Regions from separate parts of the Rahnella sp. R3(2024) genome, predicted to be linked through region 1. Evidence: predicted binding sites of a transcription regulator. Region 1 holds the regulator's gene; the other holds the start of a gene.
What was found. The regulator CRP, encoded in region 1, controls carbon source genes, mostly activating them, when cyclic AMP is high. The targets are predictions, from matches to a motif close to ATGTGANNNNNNTCACAT.
Positions count from the first base shown of each region.

Region 2: a site for CRP is predicted at 1,802-1,819, ahead of ABSH60_RS11560 (glutathione S-transferase). Genes of this name have one in related genera too.

Region 1 is NZ_JBHGBU010000001.1:1,790,349-1,794,563, forward strand. It holds gene ABSH60_RS08175 (MFS transporter) at 1-419, opposite strand, end outside; gene ABSH60_RS08180 (LysR substrate-binding domain-containing protein) at 612-1,523, shown strand; gene ABSH60_RS08185 (OsmC family protein) at 1,525-1,932, opposite strand; gene crp (cAMP-activated global transcriptional regulator CRP) at 2,295-2,927, shown strand; gene ABSH60_RS08195 (YccS/YhfK family putative transporter) at 2,989-4,215, shown strand, end outside.
Region 2 is NZ_JBHGBU010000001.1:2,551,041-2,555,255, forward strand. It holds gene ABSH60_RS11555 (bifunctional diguanylate cyclase/phosphodiesterase) at 1-1,673, opposite strand, end outside; gene ABSH60_RS11560 (glutathione S-transferase) at 1,943-2,611, shown strand; gene ABSH60_RS11565 (hypothetical protein) at 2,994-3,143, opposite strand; gene ABSH60_RS11570 (NCS2 family permease) at 3,158-4,215, shown strand, end outside.

The sequences.
Region 1 (4,215 bases):
GCGGAGGAGAGCAGAATGGACTGGGCGAAGGTACGTTGTTCGAGGGCGAAGTTGGACACCACGGCTTTTGCGCAGGAACAGGGGTAACCAGAATGGCCGATGCCTGAAAGAAAGCGAAACGTCACCAGCAGCCCCAGACCAAAGCCCAGTGCGCCGAAACATAAGGCGAAGCCCCCGAGAAGAAACAACGATATCGCCAGCACTTTTTTATAGCCAAACCGGTCATTCAGCCAGCCGGCGGGAATTTGAAACAGCGAATAGGCGAGGAAGAACATCCCGGTGATGTAGCCCAGTTGCTGCGGCTGAAGAGTAAATTCGCGCTCTATCGGCAACAGCGCAAAGCCCATCACCGTTTTGTCGATATACACCACGACATAGCCCACGAACAGCAGGAAAATCATCAGGGAACGACTTTTCATAGCGGATATCCCTTTTTGTTATCACCACGTCAGAAGTTCTCACTGTCGGGCGAAAGATAAAATGCGACATACGTCACGTAATCAACTGAATAACAACGCATTATTTTAACAACCCTGACGCTATCAGCTTTACAGTGCGGCCATAAGATGCAATTTTTGGGCGGGTGATGCTTTTTACTGATAGGGATCGGGATGCGCTATTTGCCGAAATTACAGCAACTGAAGGTTTTCCAGCAGGTTATCCGCAGCGGCAGTATTCGCGGTGCGGCGCGGGCGATGAATCAGTCACAACCGGCGGTCAGCAGAACGTTGCGGGAACTGGAACACACCCTCGATACGCAGCTGATTGTGCGCGGCAATCAGGGCATGGCGCTGACCGAAACTGGACGCGCATTTGCCCAGCGGATGCAGTTCATCCTTGAAGAACTGGAACGCGCAGCAGAAGAAATTCAGCAAATTAATCAGTATTCGCAGGGGTCGGTGGCGATAGGTTTTTCTTCACTGCTGGCGCTGACGGTTTTTCCGGCACTGAATGAGGGGTTCAAAACCCAGTTTCCGCAGTCGAAATTGCTGATCAAAGAAGGTCAGCTTTCGGTGCTGTTACCGGCGCTGCGCGAAGGCCGGCTGGATTTTGCCGTCGGCACCGTCGGGCCGGGCTTTCCGCTGGAGGATCTGGTGCGCGAACCGCTGTTTAACGCACCGTTTGGCATCATCGCGCGGCGCGGTCATCCGCTGGCACACGCCACCTCGCTTGAGGAACTGCATGAGGCGCGCTGGGTACTGCCGGAAACGGACATGGGGTATTACCCGCAATTGCAGCTTTCGATGGGCGGATTGCATCCGCCGTTCGCAGAAACGCCGGTGCGAACGGATTCGGTAGTGTGCGGGCTAAATATGGTGTTGCAGTCAGATTACCTGACCATTGTTGCGCGGGCGATGCGGGCGCCTTTTGGATTGCAGGATAAGCTGTGTCTGCTCAATATCGACACCCTGCCACAGGCGGAATACTGCGTACTTTATTCGCAAAAATCGCCGCTGACGTTTGCCGCGCGGCGATTTTTGGATTTACTGCGTCATCAGTGCCAGACGTATGACTGGTCGTGACTTATTCGACGTTAACCACTTCAAAACTGTGGGTGATCGAGGCGGCTTTGCCCAGCATCAGAGAAACGGAACAATATTTCTCAGCTGACAGGCTGACGGCGCGCTCCACAACCTTATCAGTCAGGTCCTTACCGGTGACGATGAAGTGCAGATTGATGTGTGTGAACAAACGCGGTGCTTCTTCGCGACGTTCTGACGTCAGTTTCACTTCACAGTCACGGACATCGCTGCGGCCTTTTTGCAATATCGACACCACGTCGATCGCGCTACAGCCGCCCGCTGACATCAGCAACATTTCCATCGGGCTCGGTGCTTTATCACCGGCATTCCCGTCCATTAAAACCTGATGACCCGACGCGGATTCACCTAAAAACGTCAGACCTTCCACCCATTTTACGCGTGCGTGCATTTGCTTATCTCCTGGCGTTCTTATTCATCAAATTTTCACCCCAGAGTACCCTTTCACCTAAAAACTGGCAACGTAACCCGATCGCCATCATGCTGAAGCGAGACAACACAAGACAGCATTGCAAACCTGTGTTACAAACAAAGCCGAAACATACTTTCCAGTAAATTGCGGTGACGGTTTTCGCGGTTTAAGAACAGAACCCAAGGTGATAACAGCAATTAACAGGCTGTTTCACTCCGACATCCGCTTGCAGCATTTCTGGTGAGTTACATGCTGATAGGGCGCATTAATATTCAGACGCCGTACAGGGAACTCTGAGCCCTGTGATTTTGGGCAGCGATAATAACAGAGGATAATAGCAAATGGTTCTCGGCAAGCCACAAACAGACCCGACACTTGAATGGTTCCTGTCTCACTGTCATATACATAAGTATCCTTCTAAAAGTACGCTGATTCACCAGGGTGAAAAAGCCGAAACGCTGTACTACATCGTGAAAGGGTCGGTTGCCGTCCTGATTAAAGATGAAGAAGGCAAAGAGATGATACTTTCCTACCTTAACCAAGGTGACTTCATCGGCGAGCTGGGACTCTTCGAAGAAGGTCAGGAACGCAGTGCCTGGGTACGTGCTAAAACTGCCTGCGAAGTGGCTGAAATTTCTTATAAAAAATTCCGCCAGCTGATTCAGGTTAACCCGGACATTTTGATGCGCCTCTCCGCGCAGATGGCAAACCGTCTGCAAATGACGTCAGAGAAAGTCGGTAACCTTGCTTTCCTCGACGTAACGGGCCGTATCGCTCAGACCTTATTGAATCTGGCCAAACAGCCAGATGCCATGACCCACCCGGACGGGATGCAGATTAAAATTACCCGCCAGGAAATCGGTCAGATCGTCGGTTGCTCCCGTGAAACCGTCGGCCGTATTCTCAAGATGCTGGAAGATCAGAGCCTGATCTCCGCACACGGTAAAACGATTGTCGTTTACGGCACACGTTAATCCCTCAAAAAAAGGCGCGACAGCTTACTGTCGCGCCTTTTTTATGGGCTAAGCTTCATCCATGACGCTATGGCGAAGGCTGTTTTATCATCCCGAAGTGAACTATGCACTGCGTCAGACGCTGGTGTTATGTCTGCCGGTCGGCCTCTGCTGGCTGTTTGGGAATCTGCAAATGGGCCTGTTGTTTTCCCTCTGCCCTGCCTGCTGTAACGTCGCCGGTCTTGATACTCCCCACAAACGCTTTTTCAAACGTCTCATTATTGGTGGTGCTCTGTTTGCGCTGGGCAGCATTCTGCTGCAAGTGATGCTGACCGGGTGGCACCTCCCGCTGCCGCTGATCATGCTGTCGCTGGCATTATTACTGGGCGTCACCGGCGAAATCAGCCCGCTCCATGCGCGTCTGTTGCCCGGTGCCTTGGTGGCGACCATCTTTACCCTGAGCATGGTGGGCGTCAGGCCGATGTGGCAGGCACCCGCGCTGTTTGCCGCAGGCACCGCCTGGTACGGCCTGTTTAACTGGGCGTGGTTTCGCATATCAAAAGAACAACCGATGCGCGAAACCCTCAGTCAGCTGTATTTGCAACTGGCGGATTATTTCGAAGCTAAATACAGCCTGCTGACACAGCATACCGACCCTGAAACCGCATTGCCGCCGCTGCTCAAGCGCCAGCAACAGGTCATCGATCTTATCGCCCTGCTTTATCAGCAGCTGCACATGCTGCCGCAGCACGGACATCATCATCACTACAAGCGGCTGTTTCAGCGTTTTCAGGTGGCGCTGGATTTGCAGGAGCACATTACCGTCAGCCTGCATCAGCCGGAAGAAGTGCAAAAGCTGGTGGAAGAGAGCCATGCGGAAGCGGTGATCCGCCGTAATGCTCAGGTGATTTCAGCCCGTCTGCGGGTGATTGCTGACGACATTCTTTACCACCGTCTTTCCGGGCGTTTTACCATGGCGAACGAACTGGCGGCGCTGGAGAAAATTGCCGCACGCAATCCGGATAATCCGGTCGGCCAGTTCTGTTATTACCATTTCAGCCGCATCGCACGCCTGCTGCGTACCCAGAGGCCATTGTACCGGCGCGATCTGATGAATACTCAGCCACGCCTGCCTTTCTGGCCCGCACTGAAAAGCTATTTGTCCTTTAAATCCATTGCCCTGCGCAATGCCGCACGTCTCGGCATTATTCTGGCGTTAGGCAGCAGCCTCGGGTTGTTCTTCAATCTGCCGAAACCTTACTGGATTTTGCTGACCATCATGCTGGTCAGTCAGAACGGTTATAACGCC
Region 2 (4,215 bases), 760 kb from region 1:
AGCGTCAGCATTTCCGGCGGAATGTGGTGGCGTTCAACGGTATCGATGACCATTTCCACCAGATTCGCCTGCTCGAATTGCAGCGCGGAAAGGTTTACCGCCACCGTCCAGGTGGTGTGCCCGGCGAGGTGCCATTCACGCAGCTGGCGGCAGGCTTCATTCAACACCCATTCGCCGATAGGAATGATCAGACCGGTTTTCTCCGCCAGTGGCAGGAACACGTCCGGGCTGAGGGTTTTACCTTCGCGCTCCCAGCGCAGCAGGGCTTCAAAGCCGCTGACCGGCCCGTAAGGCGCGATAAATTTCGGCTGATAATGCAGACGTAATTCGTGATGCTCGATCGCCAGACGCAAGTCGTTAAGCATCTGCAACTGATTTTGCGCATTGGCGTTCATCGAAGGCTGGAAGAAACTGTGGCCGTTGCGGCCTGAGTTTTTGGTGTGATACATCGCCGCATCGGCGTTAAGCATCAGTTCGCGTTCGTTCTCGCCGTCGCCCGGATACACGGCAATACCAATACTGGCGGATACCAGCAGTTCGTAGCGCGAAACGTGGAACGGGCGGGCAATCAGGTGCACCAGTTTATCCGCCAGCTGTGAGGCATCGGTCGGCTCGGTGATTTCTGTCAGCAGGACAAACTCATCGCCGCCCAGCCGTGCCAGCGTATCCGACGCGCGTAAATGCGACAGCAGCCGCTCGGTCACCGACACCAGCAGCTGATCGCCAATGTGATGGCCAAAGGCATCGTTGACCGCCTTGAATCCGTCGAGATCGATAAACAACACCGCAAATTCGGATTCTCCCCGCGTGGCTTTCTGCACGGCCTGGCCGAGACGATCTTCCAGCAGCAGACGGTTGGGCAACTTGGTCAGGTTGTCATGCAGGGCTAACTGGGTCAGCTCGCGATTGGCCTGCGCCAGGGAAGACGCGAGCACCGACGTGCGCGCCTGCATACGGCCATCGAGCACCGAGATAATCAGCGTGATCGCCAGGATCGCCAGCGTCACCACAATGACCAGCAGCGCCAGCCAGTTGTTATCCACGCCGCTGTTGGCGGCCATGCTGTGGCTCATCGGTGGGAAAGTGGCGGCGGCCATGCCGGTGTAATGCATGCCGACAATGGCGGTGCCCATGATCACGGCGGCGCTGATGCGCAACAGACGCACGTTAGGCGACTGCTGACGTAAATGAAAGGCCATCCACAGCGCCGCACCCGACGCCACCACGGCCACCAGTACGGACACCATCACCCACGGCACGCTGTAGATAACAGGCGGCATCATGCGCATCGCGGCCATGCCGGTGTAATGCATCGCGGCAATCCCGCCGCCCATCAGCAGTGAACCGGCCAATAAACGCATCATCGGTAACTGCGGCAGGCACACCAGCCACAGCGCAAAGGCGGAGGAAATAATGGCGATAAGCATGGAGAGTAAGGTGATCAGCGGGTCATAACCCATTGATACCGTTGAGTTGAATGCCAGCATTCCAATGAAATGCATCGACCAGACGCCGATCCCCATGGCGATTGCGCCACCGGTTAACCAGAGACGGGAGGCCTTTCCCTGAGTGGTCGCGACCCGCCCGGCCATATCCAGCGCGGTATAAGAGGCAAGCATTGCAACAATGAATGAAAACATCACCAGCACATTGTTGTAATTACTGGAAAACATGTAAGGCTCCACACAAGCAGGGGTCAATGAGACGGGCTGTTTTTATATTCGGCGTTAATCGCATCACGAGTTATTAAAGGCGAATGAAGTCACGAAAATCTGTTTTCGCGTAATTAAGATTAATCTGTAAGTGGTTTTAATCAAATAAAAAAAACGCATGCAAAATTACACCTGATGAATGCAAGGTTTTTTTAAAGCGTGATAAACAGAGAACCAAAGTCTTGTCTATAGTTAACAAATAATTAAACGTCACGGGATGGAACAGATTCATGATTAAAGTACATCATTTAGATAATTCACGTTCACAGCGAATTTTGTGGATGCTTGAAGAAGTGAGCGTCCCTTATGAAATTCAGCGTTATCAGCGGGATAAATCGACCATGCTGGCGCCCGCGTCTTTGAAGAAAGTGCATCCTTTGGGAAAAGCGCCGGTGCTGGAAGATAACGGGCTGATCCTTGCCGAGTCTGGCGCCATCATTGAATACTTACAGGAAACCTATGACGCCGAAGGGGTGCTGAAGCCATCGGCTCTGGCCGAGCGTCAGCAGTACCGCTACTGGATGCATTACGCCGAAGGGTCACTGATGCCGCTGCTGGTCATGAAACTGATTTTCGGGCGCTTAGGCAAACCGCCGATGCCGTGGCTGATCCGTCCGATTGCCGGTGCCATCGGGCAGGGCGTGCAGAAAAATTACATCGATAAACAGCTGACCACCCACATGGATTTCCTTGAGCAGCATCTGGCCGTCCACCCTTATTTCGCCGGTTATCAGTTCAGCGCGGCTGACATCCAGATGAGTTTCCCGGTAGAAGCCATTAATGCGCGCGCAGGGTTGGGAAAATATCCCCGTCTTAATGCCTGGTTATCCAATGTCACGGCGCGACCGGCTTATCAGAAAGCCCTGGAAAATGGAGGGCCATTCACCATCATGCGTTAAGTTTATTTCAGGCTGAGATTTCTTTGTGCCGCGTTGTTTTTATTTTCCGGGCGTTCGTGCGTGACATATTTACGTGATGAACGCCTTTAAATAAATAACCCTTAATAACTGTCATGGTATTTTATTTTCAACGTTTGCATGCCCGTTCCTGATTTATCTCCGGTGTTTCAGTGCTGAATTTTATTTCTGACGCCGCCGCGTTTTTCACCCGCCGCCCCCGCCTTTTTTGCGTTGCTGTCATCGCGTGCGCAACCGATATCGTTCAGCAAACCGCCATCGGGACAAATTTGCAGCAAATTCGCGTTTTTCTTGACCGGACAACGGTAAATTGTCGGCAAACAGAGTTGAAAAGAGGGTATAAGAGGCCGGATAATCGTTTGCGCTAAATTTTAGTCCCGCCATACGCGATGTGAGTTAAACGTTTGCCCTGCACACGTGACGCCGGTTTTGCCGGTATTTCGTGCATCAGGTAAGGAAGCGAACGTGAAGAAACGGTTTCATAATGACCACGCAGGCTAATCAGTAAAGACATCCAGAGGATTTTCCATGTCGAGTCAACAACCTCAAACGGGCCGCGCTGTTGCGCCAAAGGGCCCGCTTGATGCTTATTTCAAAATCAGTGCGCGTGGCAGCCATGTGCGTCAGGAAGTGATCGCCGGGTTAACGACGTTCCTGGCGATGGTGTATTCGGTGATTGTGGTGCCGTCAATGCTCGGCAAAGCGGGCTTCTCCCCGAGCGCGGTGTTTGTCGCGACCTGTCTGGTGGCCGGTTTCGGTTCCCTGCTGATGGGGCTGTGGGCAAATCTGCCGCTGGCGATTGGTTGCGCCATTTCTCTGACGGCGTTTACCGCGTTCAGTCTGGTCCTTGGCCAGCACATCAGCGTACCGGTTGCGCTGGGTGCGGTGTTCCTGATGGGCGTGTTGTTCACGATTATCTCGGTCACCGGGATCCGTTCGTGGATTTTGCGCAACCTGCCCATGGGCGTTGCGCACGGTACCGGCATCGGCATTGGTTTATTCCTGCTGCTGATTGCGGCTAACGGTGTCGGTCTGGTGGTCAAAAACCCGCTGGACGGTTTGCCTGTTGCGCTCGGCGCGTTCACGTCGTTCCCGGTGGTGATGACGTTGCTCGGTCTGGCGGTGATTTTTGGTCTGGAGAAGCTGCGCGTTCCGGGCGGTATTCTGCTGGTGATTATCCTGATTTCCGTTATCGGTCTGATTTTCGATCCGGCGGTGAAATATCAGGGGCTGTTCGCGATGCCTTCTCTGGCGGGCGCGGATGGCAAATCTGTCATTTTCGATCTCGACATTATGGGCGCACTGAAAGCGGCGGTATTGCCAAGCGTTCTGGCGCTGGTGATGACGGCGGTGTTTGACGCCACCGGTACCATCCGTGCGGTGGCCGGTCAGGCGAATCTGCTGGATGAAAAAGGCCAGATCATCAGCGGCGGCAAAGCCCTGACGGCTGACTCCGTGAGCAGTATTTTTGCCTCGCTGGTCGGGGCATCGCCTGCGGCGGTGTATATCGAATCAGCAGCGGGTACGGCGGCAGGCGGTAAAACCGGCCTGACGGCCACGGTTGTCGGCGTGCTCTTCCTGCTAAT